2 regions of the Acidocella sp. MX-AZ03 genome follow, and region 2 is predicted to be linked to the other one. Evidence: riboswitches for the same ligand, from Rfam matches in the RefSeq annotation. Region 2 holds a riboswitch; the other holds the start of a gene.
What was found. Region 2 has a riboswitch for thiamine pyrophosphate ahead of thiC (phosphomethylpyrimidine synthase ThiC). Riboswitches for the same ligand answer to the same signal wherever they lie in the genome.
Positions count from the first base shown of each region.

Region 1: it holds a riboswitch for thiamine pyrophosphate, as region 2 does, so the genes downstream of both, GT370_RS11815 (ABC transporter substrate-binding protein) here and thiC (phosphomethylpyrimidine synthase ThiC) in region 2, are expected to answer to the same signal.

Region 1 covers NZ_CP110774.1:2,130,017-2,134,452, forward strand. Annotated here, with positions in the region: gene GT370_RS11800 (16S rRNA (uracil(1498)-N(3))-methyltransferase) at 1-228, opposite strand, end outside; partial or broken gene ubiA (4-hydroxybenzoate octaprenyltransferase) at 248-1,146, shown strand; gene GT370_RS11810 (cation diffusion facilitator family transporter) at 1,288-2,211, opposite strand; TPP riboswitch at 2,285-2,380, shown strand; partial or broken gene GT370_RS11815 (ABC transporter substrate-binding protein) at 2,372-3,327, shown strand; gene GT370_RS11820 (OmpA family protein) at 3,385-3,678, opposite strand; gene GT370_RS11825 (outer membrane protein) at 3,668-4,436, opposite strand, start outside.
Region 2 covers NZ_CP110774.1:1,945,928-1,950,363, reverse strand. Annotated here, with positions in the region: gene GT370_RS10840 (alpha-1,4-glucan--maltose-1-phosphate maltosyltransferase) at 1-107, opposite strand, end outside; gene thiC (phosphomethylpyrimidine synthase ThiC) at 627-2,447, opposite strand; TPP riboswitch at 2,488-2,609, opposite strand; gene GT370_RS10830 (Lrp/AsnC family transcriptional regulator) at 2,651-3,115, opposite strand; partial or broken gene putA (bifunctional proline dehydrogenase/L-glutamate gamma-semialdehyde dehydrogenase PutA) at 3,215-4,436, shown strand, end outside.

The DNA.
Region 1 (4,436 bases), 180 kb from region 2:
CGCCGGAACCCGGGTCTGCTGGGTGGGCTCCAGAATCGCGGCCTTGCGGGAGATTTTGGCGATGCGGGCGCGCCATTCCCCGGCCTGGCCATTAAAAACCCGTATTGTATCGCCCTCGCCCAGCCGCATGACATTGGCGAGATAATGGGCCTGGCCATCGGAGACGGCAAAGCCCTCGCCGGCGCCGGGGAGATCGGGAACATGCAGACGAATTGACGTATCGGCCATGCCGGGCTGAATAGCAGATATGAGCGGATTTACCGATATCAGGCGCGGCGGCTGGGTGGCGCGTCTGCCCGAGCGTTACCTTCCCTATGTGCTGCTGGCGCGGCTGGACCGGCCGATCGGCGCCTGGCTGCTATTTCTGCCCGGGCTGTGGGCGATTTGCCTGACCGCGAAAAATTTCTGGTGGGGGCTGTGGTTCACCGTGCTGTTCGGCATCGGCAGCGTGGTGATGCGCGGGGCGGGCTGCGTGGTGAACGATCTCTGGGACCGCAAAATGGATGCGATGGTGGAGCGCACCCGCGGCCGCCCGCTGGCCTCGGGCATGGTGACGCCGATTCAGGCGCTGGGCTTCCTGGCGATCCTCTGCGCCATCGGGCTGGCGATATTGCTGACGCTGAACAATACCGCGAAGCTGCTGGGGTGGTCTCCTTGGTGCTGGTGGTGCTGTATCCGCTGGCCAAGCGCGTCACCTGGTGGCCGCAGGCCTTTCTCGGGCTCACCTTTGGCTGGGGCGCGCCGTTGGGTTTCGCCGCGGCAAGGGGGCATCTCACCTGGCCGGTGCTGTTCCTCTATCTCGGCGCGATTTTCTGGATCATCGGCTATGACACGATCTATGCGCATCAGGACCGCGAGGATGATACGCTGATCGGGGTGAAATCCACCGCGCGGCTGTTCGGCACGCGTACCCGCGAGGCGCTGTGCATTCTCTACGCGCTGGCGTTTCTGATGCTGCTGATCGCGATGTCCGGCTTTTCGCTGCACCCCTGGGGCTATTGGCTGATGGTGGTGCCTGGCGCGCTGCTGGCCTGGCAGATTATCAGGCTGGATATTGATAATCCGGCGCGGTGCCTGGCGCTGTTCAAGCTGAACCGGGATGTGGGGTTGGCAGTGGCGGCGGCGATTTTGATGGGGTGGATGTAGGGTTCAAAAGTTTTTGGGAGGCGGCCCTTTTTTCAAAAAGGGCCGCAAAACGTTTGGGGTGTTGGCAACGCAGGTGCATACGCCCAGGCCTCCCCGCCCCTTTTTTGAAAAAAAGGGGCGGCCCCAAAAAACTTTTGGCACCTATCCTTTGGTTTCCACCTGATCGTCCAGCCGGTGATCCTCGATCCCCGCCGGCTCCAGATGCACGCTCACCTCCACCCGGCCCGGCAGCGCCCGGCGCACCGCGCGCTCCACCGCATCGCCGATGGCATGGCCCTCATTGACGCTGAGCCGCCCCTCCACCTCCAGATGGAATTCCACGAACGCCCGGTCCCCGGCATGGCGGGTGCGTAGATCATGGATATCCTCCACCCCCCGGCAGCCCAGCGCGGTGCGGCGGATCATCATCCGGTCGGTCTCGGTCAATTCGCGGTCGAGCAACTGGCTCAGCGCCTCATTCGCCACGAAGCGCGCATTCCACATCATGTAAAGCGCGATCAGCAGCGCGAAGGCCGGGTCGGCGCGGGTCCAGCCGGTGAAATGGGTCAGCGCCAAAGCCGCCAGCACGGCGGCATTCACCGCGACATCCGTGAGGTAATGCGCACGGTCGGCGGCGATGGCGGTGGAGCCGGTACGGCCCACCACCCAGCTCTGCATCACCACCAGAACGATGGCGGCGAGCAGGCTCAGCGCAATGATCATGATGCCGAAATCCAGCGCTTCCAGTCTTTCCGGAAACACCAGCCGTTCGATGGATTGGAAGGCCAGCACCATCGCCGCGCCGGCCAGCAGCATCGCCTGGGTGAAGGCGGCGATGGCCTCACCCTTGCCATGGCCGTAGCGATGATCCGCGTCCGCCGGGCGCTGGGCGTAGCGCACCCCATAAAATGTGGCGAGGCTGGCGCCGACATCCACCAGCGCATCCACCGCCGAGGTGAGCAGGGACATCGAGCCGGTGGCGATCCAGGCGGCGAATTTCACCACCACCAGCACCACGGCAAAAGCCAGGCTGGCGCCGCTGGCGGCCTTGCGCAGCGTCGCGTCGGTCGGATCTGTCGTGCTCATGAGAGCGGTTTAGCGCGAAGCCCCCCGCCAACCCAAGACGCAAGATTGACGACGCGGCCCTAAACGCGGGAGAAGCATCACGCCGGGGTGTCCGCATCGTGCGGGCTGAGATCATACCCGTAGAACCTGCCTGGGTCATGCCAGCGAAGGGAGAGCGCCAATGAGCCTCAATAGACGTCTATTCCTCTCAACCGCCAGCGCTGCGCTTGCCGCGCCGGCTCTGGCCCGCGCCGCGACCGCGACGCCGTTCACGCTGATTCTCGACTGGTTCGTGAATCCCGACCATGCCCCGCTCTTCGCCGCGAAATATTGCGGCGCCTATGCCAAGGCCGGGCTGGATGTGAAGCTGGTGGCGCCGACCGACCCGGATCTGCCGCCGCGCCTGGTTGCCGCCGGCAAGGCCGATGCGGCGCTGACCTACCAGACCGAGCTGTACCTGCTGGTCGACCAGGGGCTGCCGGTGCGCCGGACCGGCACGCTGATCGACAAGCCGCTGAACACGCTGACGGCGCTGAAGGCCAGCGGCATCACCAAGCTGCAGGATCTGAAAGGCCGCAAGGTCGGCTATTCGGTGGCGGGGTGGAGCCGGTGATCATCGGCGCGATGCTCAAGCATGTCGGCATGAGCCTGGCCGATATTCAGCTGGTGAATGTCAATTTCGAGCTGGTTTCGGCATTGCAGAGCAAATCGGTCGACGCGGTGATCGGCACCTACAGGAATTACGAGGATATTCAGCTGGCGCAGGCCGGGCTGGACCCGGTGATCTTCCTGCCGGAGGATTACGGGGTGCCGGCCTCGGATGAGCTGCTGCTGCTCTCCAATGAAAGCGGGCTGAAGAACACGGCGCTGAAGGCGTTTTTGAGCGCGCTGAAGGAAGGCGTGGCGGCGTTGCAGGCAGACCCGGAGGGGATGCTGAAGCAATTCCTGAAGGATAATCCGAGCCTGAACGACAAGCTCGACATCGCTTCCTGGCACGCGATGCCGCCCTACTTCGCGAAGGACCCGGCGAAGCTGAACGACGCCCGCTATCTAACCTACCGAGACTTCCTGTTGGCCAACGGCGTGATCAAGAAAAAGCTGCCCTTAGGCAACTACGCCGTCCAAATCGAAGCCTAAAGTTTTCAGACGTTTTTGGGGTGTGGGGGATTTTTACAAAAATCCCCCACGTCTTTCTTAGTGGAAAATGATTTCCACCCGGCGGTTCTGCGGCTCACGCACACCCGGGCCGGTCGGCACCAGCAGATGCGTCTCGCCATAGCCATGCATCTCGATCTCGTTGGCCGGCACGCCATCGGCGACGAGCTGGGCGGCAACCGCCTTCGCACGTTTCACGGACAGGCCCATATTGTAGGTCGCGGTCCCCGAGGTATCGGTGTAGCCGTTAACCTCCAGCGTGGTGACGTTCTGCGTCTTGGAGTCGGAGGCGGCCTGCGCGATGATCTGGGTCGCGCGCGGGTCAGGCTGTATTTATCCCAGTCGAAGAACACCAGATAGGTCTTGGCCGGGCGGGCGCCGGGGCCGCGGCGGGCGCGGCGGCCGGCTGCGGCGCCGGGGCCGGCGGGGCTGGCGGGGCGAATTCGTACCGCAGACCGATATTGATCTGGTTGTTATACTCGCCCTGCTGCTTGAAGCTGGCGGGGATGCCGGCATTGTCGATCGCGTAACGGCGCGCCGTGGTCAGGCCGATGAAGCGATATTCGACGGTGGCGGAGAGGCCCATCACCGGCGCGATCGGGAAGGACAGGCCGACAATGCCCTGATAGGCGAAGGAGCCGCGCGCCTGGTTGACGTTGAAACCGCCCGCCTTGGCATCGCTGTAGCGGGCTTCCTGCCAGCCGATGCCAGCACCGAGATAAGGATAAAGCCAGGGCAGGCCGATATCGAAATCATAAACGCCGTTGACGAAGCCGCCATACTGGCTCTCATGCCCGCTGCCCTTGGCGGCGACGCCGCCGGACTTCACCTTGTCCAGCCCGTTACGGATATAGTCGCCTTCCAGCTCGACCCGCCAGCCATTATTGAAGCCGTAGCCGATGGCGGCACGGGCATCAAAGCCGTTCTTGAACACCGCCTTGGTGTCGCCAGAGAGATTGGCGCCGCCGGCGACATAATTCTTCTGGGTGGTGGCGCTCTTCAGATCCAGGCCGCCGCCCAGGCTGACATAGGGGCCGGCCACTGGCTGGGCCTCTGCCCGGCCGGCCAGCGCCAGCGGCACGGCCAGCATT
Region 2 (4,436 bases):
TCGCCTTGTTGACCAGAACAGAAGAGAGAAAACGGCCTGGAGCTTGCGGTGCTCACTTCCGAAAGATCTAAGGAAGATAATATAGGCTTTACGTCATGGCTATCCATCGCACCACTCCTTGCCGGCATTGTTCTCGCCTTTCTTGGAAAAGGCAGTGTGCGATCCGAACAGATCGCTCAGAAAGCCTGATTAAAAGCCAGTGGAGTCAGAAATTGGAGGTGTGGGATAAGGTTCAATACTGGTTACCGACTTTCAATGCAGATAGAAGAAAGCTTGTATTTGGCTTCTATCGTTCCTTCGGGAGGAGGGGTGCAAGCCTGTGCATTCGATGTCATATCAATTTCGCCTGCGTTAACGCTGGAATGGCGAGTGAGGCGATCAACCTGGTTTCTGAGGTTTAACTTTGGTCGTTCGGCGATTTAGTGTCTTGCCTCCCTCGTGGTCTGCAGACTCGACGAGCATAGCATGTCTAGGTCGCCAGGATCTTTTTTGCTTCGCGAACAACGCCATGCCCTGTATTTCTTGTCGACGGCGCCGTTATGGTGATTCGCGGCGCTGCGGGGGCTCGTCACTGGCAGGGCAGGAAGGGGGCGGAGGCGTTGCTATCTGCTCCCGCCCGGCATTCGTCATCCTTTGTCTTTGGCTGTCACATAAAGCGCGCCGCCAGCCTCGGTGAAGGCGGCGCGCATTGCTTCCATCCCCTCCTGGCGTTGCGCCTCGGCGCGGATATCCTGGCTGATCTTCATGGAGCAGAATTTCGGCCCGCACATTGAGCAGAAATGCGCACTCTTATGCGCCTCCTTCGGCAGCGTCTCATCGTGAAAGGCTCGTGCTGTATCCGGATCCAGACCGAGATTGAACTGATCCTCCCAGCGGAATTCGAAACGCGCCCGCGAAATCGCGTCATCACGCAGCCGCGCCGCCGGATGGCCCTTCGCCAGGTCCGCCGCATGGGCCGCCAGCTTGTAGGTAATCACCCCAGTTTTCACATCTTCCCGGTTCGGCAGGCCGAGATGCTCCTTGGGCGTGACATAGCAGAGCATGGCGGTGCCGAACCAGCCGATCATCGCGGCGCCGATCGCCGAGGTGATATGATCATAGCCGGGCGCGATGTCCGTGGTCAGCGGACCCAGCGTATAGAATGGCGCCTCGCCGCAGGTGGCAAGCTGCTTCTCCATATTGGCTTTGATCTTATGCATCGGCACATGGCCGGGGCCTTCCACCATCACCTGGCAGCCTTTCGCCCAGGCCCTGCGCGTCAGCTCGCCCAGCGTCTCCAGCTCGGCAAACTGTGCCGCGTCATTCGCATCCGCGTTCGAGCCAGGGCGCAGCCCGTCACCCAGCGAGAACGACACGTCGTAGCGGCGCATGATGTCGCAAATTTCGTCGAAATGCTCGTAAAGGAAACTTTCCCGGTGATGTGCCAGGCACCATTGCGCCATGATCGAACCGCCACGTGAGACGATGCCGGTGACGCGCCGTGCCGTCAGCGGCACATGCGCCAGCCGCACCCCGGCATGGATGGTGAAATAATCCACCCCTTGCTCAGCCTGTTCGATCAGCGTATCGCGATACAGCACCCAATCCAGCTTCGCCGCATCGCCGCCTACTTTTTCCAGCGCCTGATAAAGCGGCACCGTGCCGATCGGCACGGGTGAATTCCGTAGAATCCAGCTTCGGATATTGTGAATATTCCGGCCGGTGGAGAGATCCATCACCGTATCCGCGCCCCAGCGGATCGCCCAGACCAGCTTCTCCACCTCCGCCGCCGCATCGGAGGTCACCGCCGAATTGCCGATATTCGCGTTGATCTTCACCAGGAAATTGCGGCCGATGACCATCGGCTCCAGCTCCGGATGGTTGATATTGGCCGGCAGAATGGCCCGCCCGGCGGCGATTTCCGCGCACACGAATTCAGGTGTGACGAATTCCGGCAAGGCGGCGCCGAAGCTCTCGCCATCCGCCACCCTCGCCTGCGCCTGCTCATGCGCGGCTGCCCGGCCGAGATTTTCCCGGTGCGCGGCATAGATCATCTCCTCGGTGACGATGCCGGCGCGGGCGAATTCATATTGCGTCACCAGCGCCGTCTCATCGCCTATCCGCACGTCATGCGCCGCGGGGCAGGGGGCCACGAGCGTCTCCGCGCTGGCATGGCCATTATCCTCAGGCTTCACCGGCCGGCCTGCATAGGCGCGTAAACCGCGTTTGCTCAGCCAAGCATTACGCAATTTCGGCAATCCATCCTCAAGCGAGAGGGGCTCAGCCGGGTCGGTGTAGGCGCCGGACGTGTCATAAAGCTGCAGCGGCGGTTCCTGCGCGCTGGCGTGCAGTGCCACCTCTCGGAACGGAACCGCGATGTCAGGATGTCCCGGTGCTGGGGAATAGATCTTGCGCGATCCTGCAATCGGCCCAGTGGTTACGCTGAGGGTCTTGGTCTCGATATCCACGGCACGTCTCCCTTTGTAGCGGAGCACGGGTGCATGGATTCACGAATTCATCCCCCGTCCCTCCGCCGATGTTAATCGGATCAGGTTCAAAGGGTCCGCGGCGGTGGGCAAAAGCCCCTGGCCACATCTCAGCTCTCTCGCAGAGCCCCCCTCGGTGCGGGCAAGGGAGCACCCGCACGGCAAGGTTGTCAAGCCTGCCTGGCTCAGCGTTCCTTCACGGTTTCCATCGCCACGTAGGTGGAGCTGGAGGCGACGAAGGGCAGCGCCGAGATCGCTTCGCCCAGCACCGCGCGGTAGCGCTGAATATCGGCGGTCCGCACTTTCAGCAGATAATCGAAGGGTCCGGCGATCATATGGCATTCCTCCACCTCGGGGATGCGCCGCACCGCCGCGTTGAACTGGCTTAGCGCCGCCTCGCGCGTGTCGGAGAGCTTGATCTCGGTGAAGGCGATATGGGTGAGGCCGAGCCGGGCACTGTCCAGCACCGCGCGGAATCCGGTGATCACGCCGCTTTCTTGCAGCTTTTTCAGCCGCGCCTGACAGGGGGTTTTGGAGAGGCCGACCTGCTCCGCCAGGGCGGTGACGCTCATCCGCCCGTCGCGGGAGAGCAAAGCGAGGAGCTTGTGGTCGAACTCATCTAAATTGGCTATAGAAACGGGATTTTGCATAAATATTGCCTAAAAATATAAAGAAAATAAGTCATAAAAGCATTTCTAACTGTCATTATAAGGCAAATCGCCTTGGCTGCGAATGCTAAGCCGTGAAACATGATCCACGCCCCGCTTTTCGCCGCTTTCGCCCCGCCCATCGGCCCGCAAACCGCCTTGCGCCAGGCCATCACCGCCTTCTATCGCCGCGCCGAGCCGGACTGTATGGCGCCACTGCTCGCCGCCGCCACGCTGGCGCCGGAGGACCGCGCCGCCATCGCGCAAACCGCCAGCGCCCTGGTCACCCGCCTGCGGGCGCAAAAACCCGCCAGCCCGATGGCGGCCTTGATGCAGGATTACGCCCTCTCCAGCGAGGAAGGCATTGCGCTGATGTGCCTGGCCGAGGCGCTGCTGCGCATCCCCGACGCCCCCACCCGTGACGCGCTGATCCGCGACAAGCTCGCCGGCGGCGATTGGGGCGCGCATCTGGGGGCTGAGAAAAGCCTGTTCGTCAACGCGGCCTCCTGGGGGCTGGCGCTCACCGGCCGGCTGGTGGCGCCGCACCCCGAGGCCAGCCTGGGTGCAGCCCTCACCCGCCTGGTGGGGCGCGCCGGCGAACCGCTGATCCGCGCCGCGATGGACCGCGCCATGCGCCATCTGGGGGCCGCTTTCGTCAGCGGCCAGACCATCCAGGAGGCGCTCGCCCATGGCCGCCCGTTTGCGGCGAAGGGCTTTCGCTACAGCTATGACATGCTGGGCGAGGCGGCGCTGACAGCGCAGGACGCCACCCGCTATTTCGCCGATTATGAGGCCGCGATCCACGCCATCGGCCAGGCGGCTTCGGGCAAGGGCGTTATTGCCGGGCCGGGCATCTCGATCAAACTCTCGGCCCTGCATCCGCGCTATGGCCGCGCCCAGGCCGGGCGGGTGATGGCGGAGCTGCTGCCGCGCCTGCGCGCTCTGGCGCTGCTTTCGAAGCGCTACGATATCGGGCTGAACATCGATGCCGAGGAAGCCGACCGGCTGGAGCTTTCGCTCGACCTGCTGGAGGCGCTGGCGCTGGACCCGGCGCTGGCGGGCTGGCAGGGGCTGGGCTTCGTCATCCAGGCCTATGGCAAGCGCTGCCCCTCCGTGATCGCCTGGCTGGTCGATCTGGCACGCCGCGCCAGGCGCCGGCTGATGGTGCGGCTGGTCAAGGGCGCTTACTGGGATGCCGAGATCAAGCGTGCCCAGCAGGACGGTCTGGCGGATTTCCCGGTCTATACCCGCAAGCTGCATACCGATGTCGCCTATATCGCCTGCGCGCGCGCTTTGCTCGCCGCGCCGGATGCGATCTTCCCGC